DNA from 3 places in the Streptomyces sp. NPDC097617 genome. Region 1 is predicted to be linked to each of the others. Evidence: riboswitches for the same ligand, from Rfam matches in the RefSeq annotation. Region 1 holds a riboswitch; each other region holds the start of a gene.

Evidence for each region. A riboswitch is a leader RNA that binds a small molecule or an ion and turns the genes downstream of it on or off. The one in region 1 is predicted to bind thiamine pyrophosphate.
Region 2: linked by a shared signal. The riboswitch ahead of thiC (phosphomethylpyrimidine synthase ThiC) and the one ahead of ACIQZO_RS27725 (thiamine ABC transporter substrate binding subunit) in region 1 are both predicted to bind thiamine pyrophosphate.
Region 3: linked by a shared signal. The riboswitch ahead of thiO (glycine oxidase ThiO) and the one ahead of ACIQZO_RS27725 (thiamine ABC transporter substrate binding subunit) in region 1 are both predicted to bind thiamine pyrophosphate.

What each region holds. Positions count from the first base shown of each region.
Region 1 covers NZ_JBIWCL010000020.1:90,443-94,920, reverse strand. Annotated here, with positions in the region: gene ACIQZO_RS27735 (phosphatidate cytidylyltransferase) at 1-707, shown strand, start outside; gene rlmN (23S rRNA (adenine(2503)-C(2))-methyltransferase RlmN) at 875-1,990, shown strand; TPP riboswitch at 2,047-2,156, shown strand; gene ACIQZO_RS27725 (thiamine ABC transporter substrate binding subunit) at 2,242-3,342, shown strand; gene ACIQZO_RS27720 (ABC transporter permease) at 3,438-4,478, shown strand, end outside.
Region 2 covers NZ_JBIWCL010000039.1:998-5,475, forward strand. Annotated here, with positions in the region: gene ACIQZO_RS37770 (IclR family transcriptional regulator) at 1-453, shown strand, start outside; gene ACIQZO_RS37775 (SsgA family sporulation/cell division regulator) at 551-1,000, shown strand; gene ACIQZO_RS37780 (YibE/F family protein) at 1,028-2,593, opposite strand; TPP riboswitch at 2,663-2,808, shown strand; gene thiC (phosphomethylpyrimidine synthase ThiC) at 2,803-4,478, shown strand, end outside.
Region 3 covers NZ_JBIWCL010000001.1:320,313-324,790, reverse strand. Annotated here, with positions in the region: gene thiE (thiamine phosphate synthase) at 1-493, opposite strand, end outside; gene ACIQZO_RS01555 (Rv2175c family DNA-binding protein) at 580-945, opposite strand; gene ACIQZO_RS01550 (NAD(P)/FAD-dependent oxidoreductase) at 1,049-2,269, opposite strand; TPP riboswitch at 2,351-2,462, shown strand; gene thiO (glycine oxidase ThiO) at 2,460-3,638, shown strand; gene thiS (sulfur carrier protein ThiS) at 3,635-3,835, shown strand; gene ACIQZO_RS01535 (thiazole synthase) at 3,840-4,478, shown strand, end outside.

The DNA of each region.
Region 1 (4,478 bases):
TCGTCGCGGTCGTCGTCGGTCTGTGGGAGCTCACCTCCCGGCTGCAGGAGCAGAAGGGCATCAAGGCACCGCTGGTCCCGCTCGCGGTCGGCGGCGCCGCCATGGTCATCGCCGGATACGTCCGGGGGGCCGAGGGCGCCTGGGTCGCCATGGCCCTGACCGTGCTGGCCGTCCTCGTGTGGCGGATGACCGAACCGCCCGAGGACTACCTCAAGGACGTCACGGCCGGCGCCTTCGCCGCGTTCTACGTGCCCTTCCTGGCCACGTTCGTCGCGATGCTGCTCACCGCCGACGACGGCTCCCAGCGCGTGATCACCTTCCTGCTGCTGACCGTGGTCAGCGACACTGGGGCCTACGCGGTCGGCTGGCGCTTCGGCAAGACCAAGCTCGCGCCGCGCATCAGCCCCGGCAAGACCCGCGAGGGGCTCTTCGGCGCGGTGGCCTTCGCGATGGCGGCCGGCGCGCTGTGCATGGAGTTCCTGATCGACGGCGGCTCCTGGTGGCAGGGCCTGCTGCTCGGTCTCGCGGTCGCGGTCAGCGCCACCCTGGGCGACCTGGGCGAGTCGATGATCAAGCGGGATCTCGGCATCAAGGACATGGGCACCCTGCTGCCGGGACACGGCGGGATCATGGACCGGCTGGACTCCCTGCTTCCCACGGCCCCCGTGGTGTGGCTGCTGCTGGCGGCCTTCGTGGGTACCGGCTGACCCGTCCGGGTTATCCTGGAAAGCGCGCCACTCATAAGTGGTGCGCTTTCCCGTTTTTACGGGATGGACCCGTGAGCTCTCCGGGCACCGGGCGTGCCATCACGTCGACTCCGCTTGTGTGCGGAGATCGCCCGCCCAGGGTTCGTCAGATTTGAGGAGTACCACTCATGGCCCCCCGTCCTGTTCCGGGTGAGCTTACTTTCGTCGCCCCTCGCGGGGCCAAGAAGCCGCCCCGGCACCTCGCCGACATGACCCCGGCCGAGCGCCGCGAGGCGGTCGCCGCGATCGGCGAGAAGCCGTTCCGGGCCAAGCAGCTCTCCCAGCACTACTTCGCGCGGTACGCGCACGACCCGGCCGAGTGGACCGACATCCCGGCGGGCTCGCGGGAGAAGCTCCAGCAGGAGCTGCTGCCGGACCTGATGAACGTCATCCGGCACATCTCGTGCGACGAGGACACGACCCGCAAGACCCTGTGGAAGCTGCACGACGGCACGCTCGTCGAGTCCGTACTGATGCGCTACCCCGACCGGGTCACCATGTGCATCTCCTCGCAGGCCGGCTGCGGCATGAACTGCCCGTTCTGCGCCACCGGCCAGGCGGGCCTGGACCGCAACCTCTCCACCGCCGAGATCGTGCACCAGATCGTCGACGGCATGCGCGCGCTGCGCGACGGCGAGGTCCCCGGCGGCCCGGCGCGCCTGTCGAACATCGTCTTCATGGGCATGGGCGAGCCGCTGGCCAACTACAACCGCGTGGTCGGCGCCATCCGCCGGCTTACGGACCCGGAGCCCGACGGCCTGGGTCTGTCGCAGCGCGGTATCACCGTCTCCACCGTCGGTCTGGTTCCGGCCATGCTGCGCTTCGCCGACGAGGGCTTCAAGTGCCGCCTGGCCGTCTCGCTGCACGCGCCCGACGACGAGCTGCGCGACACCCTCGTGCCCGTCAATACGCGCTGGAACGTCCGCGAGGTGCTGGGCGCCGCGTGGGAGTACGCCGAGAAGTCCGGCCGCCGGATCTCGATCGAGTACGCCCTGATCCGCGACATCAACGACCAGGCCTGGCGCGGTGACCTCCTGGGCAAGCTGCTCAAGGGCAAGCGTGTGCACGTCAACCTGATCCCGCTGAACCCGACGCCGGGCTCCAAGTGGACCGCCTCGCGGCCCGAGGACGAGAAGGCCTTCGTGGAGGCCATCGCCCGCCACGGCGTGCCCGTGACGGTACGGGACACCCGGGGCCAGGAGATCGACGGCGCGTGCGGCCAGCTGGCTGCCTCGGAGCGGTAGATTCCGCCTGTTCGACGTAATTCGGCCACGGGGTACCCTGTGGCCGAACCAATTTCATATTCCGACAGGGGAGCGCCACAGCGCTGAGAGTGCGGTATCCGTCATCCGCAGACCCTCTGAACCTCGCCCCGGTCATTCGGGGTAGGAAGTTCGGTCACCACTCTTGCTGTTGCGCCCTGCCCGGCGTCCGCTCCCGCGGAGCGCCGGGCAGGGCCGCGTCTTCTCCTGGACATCCCAGGAGGAATTCACCAATGAGCACCACCAAGAAGATCGCGGGCGCCGCGCTCGCGGCCGCGCTCGGCGTCACCACGCTCAGTGCCTGCGGCGGCGGCGACGCCAAGGACAAGCCCGCCGGCGCGAGCGAGGCCCCGAAGTCCAAGACCGTCACGCTCGTCTCCCACGACTCCTTCAACGTGACCGACACGGTCCTCAAGGAGTTCGAGCAGCAGAGCGGCTACACGGTCAAGGTCCTGAAGTCCGGCGACGCGGGCACCGCGCTGAACCAGGAGATCCTCACCAAGGGCTCCCCCCGCGGCGACGTGTTCTTCGGGGTGGACAACACCCTCCTCTCGCGCGCCCTCGACAACGGCATCTTCACGCCGTACGAGGCCAAGGGCCTGGCCGGGGTGAAGCCCGAGTTCGTGCTCGACAAGGAGCACCGGGTCACCCCGATCGACTCCGGCGACATCTGCGTCAACTACGACAAGGCCTACTTCGCCGAGAAGAAGCTCGCCCCGCCGCAGACGCTGGACGACCTGATCAAGCCGGAGTACAAGAACCTGCTGGTCACCGAGAACGCCGCGACCTCCTCGCCCGGCCTCGGCTTCCTGCTCGCCTCCGTCGGCAAGTACGGCGACGAGGGCTGGAAGGACTACTGGAGCAAGCTGAAGGCCAACGGCGTCGAGGTCGTCGACGGCTGGGAGCAGGCCTACAACGAGCGCTTCTCCGGCTCCGCGGGCGGCAAGAAGGCCAAGGGCGACCGCCCGCTGGTCGTCTCCTACGCCTCCAGCCCGCCGGTCGAGGTCCTGTACGGCGAGCCGCAGCCGGCCGAGGCCCCCACGGGCGTCGCCACCGGCACCTGCTTCCGGCAGATCGAGTTCGCGGGCCTGCTCAAGGGCGCCAAGAACGAGGAGGGCGGCAAGGCCCTCGTGGACTTCCTGGTCAGCAAGAAGTTTCAGGAGGACATGCCGCTCCAGATGTTCGTGAACCCCGTGACGAAGGACGCCGTCCTGCCGGAGCTGTTCACCAAGCACGGCGTGGTCGTCGAGAAGCCGGAGAACGTGGCTCCGGAGACCATCGCCAAGAACCGTGAGCAGTGGGTCAAGGCATGGACCTCGCTCGTCGTGAAGTAGGCGGTACCAAGGAGCCGGGCGCGGCGCCGGGGGGCGCCGCGCCGGGCTCCGGCCCCCGCGAGGGGGTGCGGGCGACCGCCGTGCGGCTCGCCCTGATGGCCGTCCCCCTCGCCTTCTTCGGGCTGTTCTTCGCCTACCCCGTCGCCGCGATCGTCGGGCGGGGCCTCAAGACAGACGAGGGGTGGCAGTTCGGCCGGTTCGCGGAGGTGCTGAGCCGCCCCGACATCGCCGACGTCCTGTGGTTCACCACCTGGCAGGCGTTCGCCTCCACCGTGCTCACCCTCGTGATCGCCCTGCCGGGCGCGTACGTCTTCGCCCGCTTCGAGTTCCCCGGCAAGCAACTGCTGCGGGCCGTGGTGACTGTTCCCTTCGTGCTGCCGACCGTGGTGGTCGGCACCGCCTTCCTCGCGCTGCTCGGGCGGGGCGGACTGACGGACGAACTCGTGGGCGTCCGGCTCGATACGACCGTCTGGGCGATCCTGCTCGCGCACGTCTTCTTCAACTACGCCGTCGTCGTCCGCACGGTGGGCGGGCTGTGGGCCCAGCTGGATCCGCGCCAGGAGGAGGCCGCCCGGGTACTGGGCGCCGGACGGTTCGCCGCGTGGCGGCGGGTGACGCTGCCCGCGCTGGTCCCGGCGGTGGCCGCCGCCTCGCTGATGGTCTTCCTGTTCACCTTCAGCTCCTTCGGCGTCGTACTCATCCTGGGCGGGCCCGCGTACTCCACCCTGGAGGTGGAGGTCTACCGGCAGACCGCGCAGCTCCTGGACCTGCCGACGGCCGCCGTGCTGACGATGGTGCAGTTCGCCGCGATCGGCGGGATCCTCGCCGTGCACGCCTGGACCGTGCGCAAGCGCGAGACCGCACTGCGGCTGGTGGACCCGGGCCGCACCACGCACCGGCCGCGCGGCGGGGCCCAGCGCACGCTGCTGGGCGGGGTGCTGCTGACCATCGCGCTGCTGATCGTGCTGCCTCTGGGCGTGCTGGTCGAACGGTCCTTCGACACCCCCGGCGGCTACGGCCTCGGCTTCTACCGGGCGCTTCAGGACGCGGGCGCCGGTGGCGGGACCTTCCTGGTGGCGCCCGTCGAGGCGATCTGGAACTCCCTGCAGTACGCGCTCGCCGCCACCGCGATCGCC
Region 2 (4,478 bases), on a different contig from region 1:
TACTTCGCGATCTACCGCGAGGGTGAGATCGAGGTCGTGGGTGTCTCGGACACCCCGGCCAGCCCGGCCTGCGAGGAGTGGGCCGACTTCCGCGAGACCGCTCATGCGCACGCCATCGGGCAGTGCCTGCTCGGGCAGCTCGACGAGAAGACCCGCAAGGACTACTACGACCGCCATCCGGTCGAGGCCATCACCCCTTATACGGTCCGGGATCTGCGGTCCCTGGAAAACCGGATCGGGGCCCTCGGGCGAATGCAGCCGGTGATCGAACGTCAGGAATATGCCCTCGGCATCATCTGCGCTGCCATCCCCATTACGGCCGGCGATGCGGCCGCGACGATGGCTATTTCTCTACCCCTTCATCAAGAAGAGCGATTGCTCTATGTAGTCGATCGGCTACGGAGTGAAGTAGGCGCGCTGTTGAGTACCCTCTCGTTCTCTATCAGTATCTGAAAACTCACTCCTTGTGATCTGCTACCGGTTACACCACTCTTGTCAAGTGGGTCCTGGGGGATCATTCCTGGCCACTTCAACTACAGCGGGGTAGTCAATGCGCGAGTCGGTACAGGCAGAGGTCATGATGAGCTTCCTCGTTTCCGAGGAGCTCTCGTTCCGGATTCCGGTGGAACTCCGGTACGACGCACGCGACCCCTACGCAGTCCGCCTGACCTTCCACCTTCCCGGAGACGCGCCCGTGACCTGGGCGTTCGGTCGGGAACTTCTCCTCGACGGCATCAACAAGCCATGCGGTGACGGCGATGTGCACATCGCCCCCACCCACCCCGAAGATCTGTCCGACGTCCACATCCGGCTCCAGGTCGGCGGCGACCGGGCCCTGTTCCGGGCCAGCGCGGCGCCGCTCGTCGCGTTCCTCGACCGCACCGACCGGATCGTCCCGCTCGGACAGGAGCGCAATCTGGGCGACTTCGAGGAGAACCTCGACGAAGCCCTCGTCAAGATCCTCGCCGAGTCGCAGCAGAACGAGCAGAACGCCGGCTGACCTGCCCACCTATCGCATACGCACCGTTCAGCGCTTGCGCCGCCGGCCCCGGCCGCGGACCGGCCCCGCGGTCGGGACGCCGGTCGGGACGCCGGTCGGGACGCCGGTCGGGACGCTGGCCGGGGATCCCGGTCGGTCGGCAGAAACCACCAGCGCGGCCAGCGCCGTTGTCACGGGGACCGAGGCCACCAGACCGATCGAGCCCACGAGGGTCCGTACGATCTCCTCCGCCACCAGCTCGCTGTTGGCCACGGACCCCATGCTGCTGTTGGCGATCGAGAACAGCAGGAGCAGGGGCAGCGCGGCACCGGCGTAGGCCAGCACCAGGGTGTTGACCACCGAGGCGATGTGGTCGCGGCCGATCCGGATGGCCGCCCGGTAGAGGGCGCGCGGCCCCATCGACGGGTCCGCCTGCCGCAGTTCCCACACCGCCGAGGTCTGGGTGACCGTCACGTCGTCGAGCACGCCCAGCGATCCGATGATCACGCCTGCGAGCAGCAGACCGCTCATGTCGATGTCCGGGTACAGCCCGTGGATCAGCCCGGTGTTGTCATCGGTGTTGCCGCTGAGGAACGCCCAGTCGATGAACCCCGAGCCCAGCAGCCCGATGAGCAGTAGCGAGACGAGCGTGCCGAGGACGGCCACGGAGGTGCGGGCGGTCAGTCCGTGGCACATGTAGAGCGCGATCAGCATGATGGCGCTGGCCCCGATCACCGCCACGACCAGCGGGTTCGAACCCTGCAGGATGGCCGGGAGGATGAAGAGGGTCAGTACGCCGAAGCTGACCACCAGCGCGATCAGCGCGAACAGTCCCCGCATCCGCCCGACCACGACGACCGCGACCGCGAAGATGCCGGCCAGCAGGGCCATCGGGAGTTTGCGGTTCACGTCGATCACCGAGTACTGGAGGTCGCGCGGGGCGTCCGGGGCGTACGCCACCACGACCTCCTGGCCGTCCTCCAACTGCCGTGGCGCGCCCGGCTGGACGATCTCCACGAAGGTGCGGCCCTTCTCCGGGCCGCTGGCGACCTCGACGGTGGCCTTCTTGCACTCACCGGTCTGCTCGGCCTGCGCCTGGCGGCCCCCGGGGGTGGAGGGAGCCGCGGTCGTCGGTACCTGGGCGGCGTTCACGGACTTGCAGTCGACCTGTTCGAGCGAGGTCACCACGCCCTGCTGGGTCTGCCGGTCGAAGCCCACCCCGCTGCGCTCGTGGGCGGGGGCACCGCCCGGCCAGAGCACCGCCATGCCGATGAACACGGCGGCCGCGAAGGGGATCAGTACGGCGGCGATGACCTTGCGCAGGTGCTTCGAGACGGGGGCCGCCGGGCCGTGGCTGTGGCTGTGACCGTGGGAGTGGCCCGAGGAGTTCCCGCCGGAATGACCGCCCCCGGGTCCGCCCGTGTGCCCTCCGGAATGACCGTCGGAGAGTCGCTCGGACTGCGCCGGCGAGGGCAGGTCGACATGTAGGTCGGCATGCCCGTCGGACTGCCCTGGAGAATGCCCGGCGGAGTGCCCTGGGCTCCCGTGTTCGTGGCCGTTGTGGCCATGGGTCGCTGTGGGCTCGGTGGGGGGCTGCGGCGAGGGCGTCACCAGCAGATCATCGCAAGAGATGAGGGGGCCCACTGTTCAGCACGCCATGGATGACGCTAGCGTGGGGGCACCTTTGCACAACGCGGGAGCTCGGAGCACCGGGCTGAGAGGACGCTGATCACCGTACGAGCATCACGGATGCGTACGGGAAGAGGCTGCGTCGACCGCCGAACCTGTTACCGGGTAATGCCGGCGTAGGGAGATCAGGTCTCATGACCATTCAGGACGCACGCACGCCTGCCGTCAGCCAGGACGCCGACGGCCGGACCGAGCGCCAGCCCGGCTGGCACAAGGGATACCTGGCGGGCTCCCGGCCCGACCTTCGGGTGCCGGTCCGCCAGGTCCACCTCACCAACGGCAAGGACGTGACGCTCTACGACACGTCCGGCCCGTACACCGACCCGCAGATCGAGACCGACGTCCGCCGCGGCCTCGCGCCGCTGCGCGAGAACTGGATCATCGGCCGCGGTGACACCGAGGAGTACGCGGGCCGTCCCGCGCGCCCCGAGGACGACGGCATCAAGCACACCTCGCCCCGCGGCGGCCTCAAGAACCTCGACGCGGTCTTCCCGGGCCGCCCCCGGCAGCCCCGCCGCGGCCGGGGCGGCGCCGCCGTCACGCAGCTCGCGTACGCCCGCCGCGGTGAGATCACCCCGGAGATGGAGTACGTCGCGATCCGCGAGAACGTCTCCCCCGAGGTCGTCCGCGAGGAGATCGCCGCAGGTCGCGCCGTGGTTCCGGCGAATGTGAACCACCCCGAGATCGAGCCGATGATCATCGGCAAGCGCTTCCTGGTGAAGGTCAACGCCAACATCGGGAACTCCGCGGTCACCTCCTCCATCGAGGAGGAGGTCGACAAGATGACCTGGGCCACCAAGTGGGGCGCCGACACGGTCATGGACCTCTCGACCGGCCGCAACATTCACACCACCCGCGAGTGGGTGCTGCGCAACTCCCCCGTCCCGATCGGCACCGTGCCGCTCTACCAGGCGCTGGAGAAGGTCGACGGCCGCGCTGAGGAACTGACCTGGGAGATCTACAAGGACACGGTCATCGAGCAGGCCGAGCAGGGCGTCGACTACATGACGGTCCACGCCGGCGTGCTGCTCCCGTACGTGCCGCTGACCGCCCGCCGCAAGACGGGCATCGTCTCGCGCGGTGGCTCGATCATGGCCGCGTGGTGCCTCGCGCACCACAAGGAGAACTTCCTCTACACGAACTTCGAGGAGCTCTGCGAGATCCTCGCGACGTACGACGTCACGTACTCCCTCGGCGACGGCCTGCGCCCCGGCTCGATCGCGGACGCCAACGACGCGGCCCAGTTCGCCGAGCTGAAGACGCTGGGCGAGCTGAACACGATCGCCAAGCGCCACAACGTCCAGACGATGATCGAGGGCCCGGGCCACGTCCCGATGCACAAGATCAAGGAGAACATCGACCTCCAGCAGGAGATCTGCGAGGAGGCGCCGTTCTACACGCTCGGCCCGCTGACCACGGACGTCGCGCCCGCGTACGACCACATCACCTCGGGCATCGGCGCCGCGATGATCGCCTGGTGGGGCACCGCGATGCTCTGCTACGTCACGCCCAAGGAGCACCTGGGCCTGCCCAACCGCGACGACGTGAAGACCGGCGTCATCACGTACAAGATCGCGGCGCACGCGGCGGACCTGGCCAAGGGCCACCCGGGCGCCCAGGAGTGGGACGACGCACTGTCGGACGCGCGGTTCGAGTTCCGCTGGGAGGACCAGTTCAACCTGGCCCTCGACCCGGACACGGCCCGCGAGTTCCACGACGAGACCCTCCCGGCCGAGCCGGCCAAGACCGCGCACTTCTGCTCCATGTGCGGTCCCAAGTTCTGCTCGATGAAGATCTCGCAGGACATCCG
Region 3 (4,478 bases), on a different contig from region 1:
CGATGGCGAACCAGGGACGGCCCTGCTCGAGGGAGGCCGCGTACCGGACCAGGTCGAGGCCGGGGGCGTGGCGGCCGGGCTTGGTGGGGGTGGGCCAGCAGGGGCCGGTGCAGAAGTAGTCCACGCCGGCTTCGGCGACGGCCGCGTCGACCTCGTCCTCGGCGTGGCAGGACCGGCCGATCAGCACCCGCTCGCCGAGGACGGCGCGGGCCGCGGGGACGGGGATGTCGCCCTGGCCCAGGTGCAGCACGTCGGAGCCGATGGCGTGGGCGACGTCGGCGCGGTCGTTCACGGCGAGGAGCTTGCCGTGGCGGCGGGCGGCCTCGGCGAAGACCTGGAGGTGTTCGAGCTCCTCCCCCGCCTCCGTGCCCTTGTCGCGGAGCTGGACGATGTCCACGCCCGAGGAGAGCACGGCGTCGAGGAACTCGGGGAGGTCACCCTGGCGCTTGCGGGCGTCCGTGCACAGGTAGAGCCGGGCGTCGGACAGCTGCATGGGTATACCCCCCGGGGTGGACGCGGTGTACGGGCCGGGCCGCGGCCCGGCCCGTACACCGCTGTGGAGCGAAGGCGATCAGGTCGTCAGAGGGCGAGCGCCTGAGCGCGGCGCTTCACCTCCGTGCCGCGATTCTCGCTCAACGCCTGCACGGGGGTGCCGGGCAGGGTCGGATCCTCGGTGAAGAGCCATTCGAGGATCTCCTCCTCGGTGAAGCGGTCGTCGCGCAGCACGGTCAGCAGGCCGACGAGGCCCTTGACGACCTTGTCGCCGTCGATGAAGGGGGCCGGAACCTGCAGGGAGCGGTTCTCGCCCCGGCGGACGGCGATGAGCTGCCCTTCCTTGACCATCTGGCGGACCCGGGTCACCTCGATGTTCAGCATCTCCGCGATGTCGGGGAGGTACAGCCACGAGGGGACAAGGGCATCGATCTTTGCGTCAATCTCGGTCACAGGCACAAGCCTGCCATCTCGGCTCCGCCGCCGGTACCTGAGCGGCCCCGTCCGGGTCGCGGGGCCCGCCGGGACGGCGGCGGGGGCCGGCTTTTCCGGCCCGTCAGGCGGTGGCCGACTTCAGCGGGACCGAGGGGTCGCCGACCTTGGCCGGGTCCATCGGGACGGCCGTCTCGATGAGCTTGCGGCCCTGCGCCAGGTCGCGGGGACGGCCCACGGCCAGGACGGCGACGAGTGCGCCGTCCTTGAGCCAGCACACCGACCAGGCGGGGCCGGCCGGGTCCCCGCGCAGGAGCAGGGTGTCCGCCCCGTCGTGGTGTCCGGCGTACTGCACGAAGCGCCCGAACTGCTCCGACCAGAAGTACGGCACCGGGTCGTAGACCCGGTCCGGCTCCCCGGCCAGGATGTTCGCCGCGACCGTCCGCGGCCCCTGGAGCGCGTTGTCCCAGTGGTGCACGAGCAGCCGCGTCCCGTACCGCCCGGACGGGAAGGAGGCGCAGTCGCCGACCGCGTACACGCCGGGCAGCGAGGTCCGCAGGTACGCGTCCGCGGTGACCGAGCCGTCGGGGCCGCGTTCCACGCCGGTCCCGGCCAGCCATCCGGTGGCGGGGCGCGCGCCGATGCCCACCACCACCGCGCCGGCGGGCAGGACCCGGCCGTCCGCCAGCAGGACCCGGCCCTCCTCGACCCCGGCGACCTTCGCCCCGGTGATCAGAGCGGCGCCGGCCTCCTCGTACCAGCGCGCCATCGGCCCGGTGACCTCGGCGGGCAGCGCCCCCGCCAGCACCCGGTCCGCGGCTTCGACCACGGTGACCTCGCAGCCCGCCTCCCGGGCCGCGGTGGCGAACTCGGCGCCGATCCAGCCGGCCCCGACGACCACGGCCCGGGGCGAGGCGGCCAGCACCGGGCGCAGCCGGGCGGCGTCGTCCAGCGTGCGCAGCAGGTGGACGCCGGGGACGCCCTCGGTCCCGGGCAGGGTCAGCGGCTGTGCGCCGGTCGCCAGGACGAGGACCCCGTACGGGACCGGTCCCACCTCGGTGTCCAGCTCGCGGTCGGCGGCGCGCAGTCCGGTGACCTCGCTGCCGAGCCGCAGGTCGATGTCGAGCCCTTCGAAGTCCACGCCGAAGGCTGAGTCCTCGGCCTTGCCGAGGAGGACCGCCTTGGACAGGGGCGGGCGGTCGTAGGGCTGGTGGGGTTCGGCTCCCAGCAGGGTCACCGGGCCGGTGAAGCCCTGTTCGCGCAGGGCGACCGCGGTCTGCACCCCGGCCATTCCGGCGCCGACGATCACGACGCCGTGCTGATTGTGTTCCGTCTGCTCGCTCACGCCGCCACCCTAATCACCTGATGCTCCGTCAGGAATAGGTGCCGCCTTACCCGCCGTGCACGGCCGGGTTAGTCTGGCCACCGTACCTATCGCGGGAGTCCGGCGCACCGGGCTGAGAGGGAGGCTGGACGGCCTCCGACCGTACGAACCTGATCCGGGTCATGCCGGCGAAGGGAGGGGCTGGACGCCCATGCACTCATCCCGTACATCCCGCAAGGGATCCGACGTCCTCGTCATCGGGGGCGGAATCATCGGCCTGGTCACCGCCTGGCGGGCGGCCGCGCGCGGACTGCGCACCGTACTCGCCGACCCCGCACCCGGCGGCGGCGCCGCCCAGGTCGCGGCCGGCATGCTCGCCCCCGTCACCGAACTGCACTACGGCGAGGAAGCCCTGCTCGGGCTCGGCCTCGCCTCCGCCGCACGCTATCCGCAGTTCGCCGACGAGCTCGCCGAAGCCAGCGGCGGCATGGACATCGGCTACCGCGCCTGCGGCACCCTCGCCGTCGCCCTCGACTCCGACGACCGCCTCCACCTGCGCGAACTGCATGCCCTGCAGCGCCGCTGCGGCCTGGAGTCCGAGTGGCTCACCGGCCGCGAGTGCCGCCGCCTCGAGCCCCTGCTCGCCCCGGGCGTGCGCGGCGGCCTGCGCGTCGACGGCGACCACCAGGTCGACCCCCGCCGGCTCGCGGCCGCCCTGCTGGCCGCCTGCGAACGGGTCGGCGTGACCATCCACCGGACGAGCGCGCAGCAGCTGCTCACCACCACCGACCGGGCGACGGGCGCCCTCCTCGGCGACGGTACGGAACTGTTCGCCGACCAGGTCGTCCTGGCCGCGGGCTCGCTCACCGGCCGGCTGGCGGGCGTACCGCCGGAGGTCGTGGCCCCCGTACGGCCCGTCAAGGGCCAGGTCCTGCGGCTCACGGTGCCGGCGGCGTACGCCCCGTTCCTGTCGCGGACCGTACGGGCCGTCGTGCGCGGCAGCCACGTCTACCTCGTGCCGCGCGAGAACGGCGAACTCGTCGTCGGCGCCACCAGCGAGGAACTCGGCTGGGACACCACCGTCACCGCGGGCGGGGTCTACGAACTCCTGCGCGACGCCCACGAACTGGTCCCCGGCATCACCGAACTGCCGCTCACCGAGACCCGGGCGGGCCTGCGCCCCGGATCCCCCGACAACGCCCCGCTGCTCGGCCCGACCGACCTGCCGGGCCTGCACCTGGCCACCGGCCACTACCGCAACGGGGTCCTGCTGACCCCGCTCACCGGCGAGGTCCTCGCCGAGCTGCTGGCCACCGGCGAACTTCCGGAGATCGCGCGCCCCTTCACCCCCCGCCGGTTCTCCGCCGCACGTCAGGAGTCGTACGCATGACCATCTCCGTCAACGGCGAACCGCGCGAGGTCGCGGCCGGTGCCACCCTCGACACGGTGGTCGCCATCCTGACCACGGCCCCCTCCGGGGTCGCCGCCGCGCTCAACGAGACGGTGGTGCCGCGCGGGCAGTGGCCGGCCACCGTCGTGGGCGACGGCGACCGGGTCGAGGTCCTGACCGCGGTGCAGGGGGGCTGACCGTATGGCGGACGACCTCTTCACCCTCGGCGGCCGGACCTTCTCCTCGCGCCTGATCATGGGCACGGGCGGGGCCCCGAGCCTGGACATCCTCGAACGCGCCCTCGTCGCGTCCGGCACCGAACTGACCACGGTCGCGATGCGGCGGCTGGACCCCACGGTCCAGGGCTCCGTCCTGTCCGTACTGACCGGGCTCGGCATCGCGGTCCTCCCCAACACGGCGGGCTGCTTCACGGCGGGCGAGGCCGTCCTCACCGCCCGGCTGGCCCGGGAGGCGCTGGGCACGGACTGGATCAAGCTGGAGGTGGTCGCGGACGAGCGGACCCTCCTGCCGGACGGCATCGAACTGCTGGACGCCGCCGAGATCCTCGTGGACGAGGGCTTCACGGTCCTGCCGTACACGAACGACGACCCGGTGCTCGCCCGGAAGCTCGAGGACGTGGGCTGCGCGGCGATCATGCCGCTCGGGTCCCCCATCGGATCCGGCATGGGCATCCGCAACCCGCACAACTTCGAGCTGATCACGGAGCGCGCGTCGGTACCGGTCATCCTCGACGCGGGCGCGGGCACGGCGTCCGACGCGGCCCTGGCGATGGAGCTGGGCTGCTCGGCGGTGATGCTGGCCTCGGCGGTGACCCGCGCG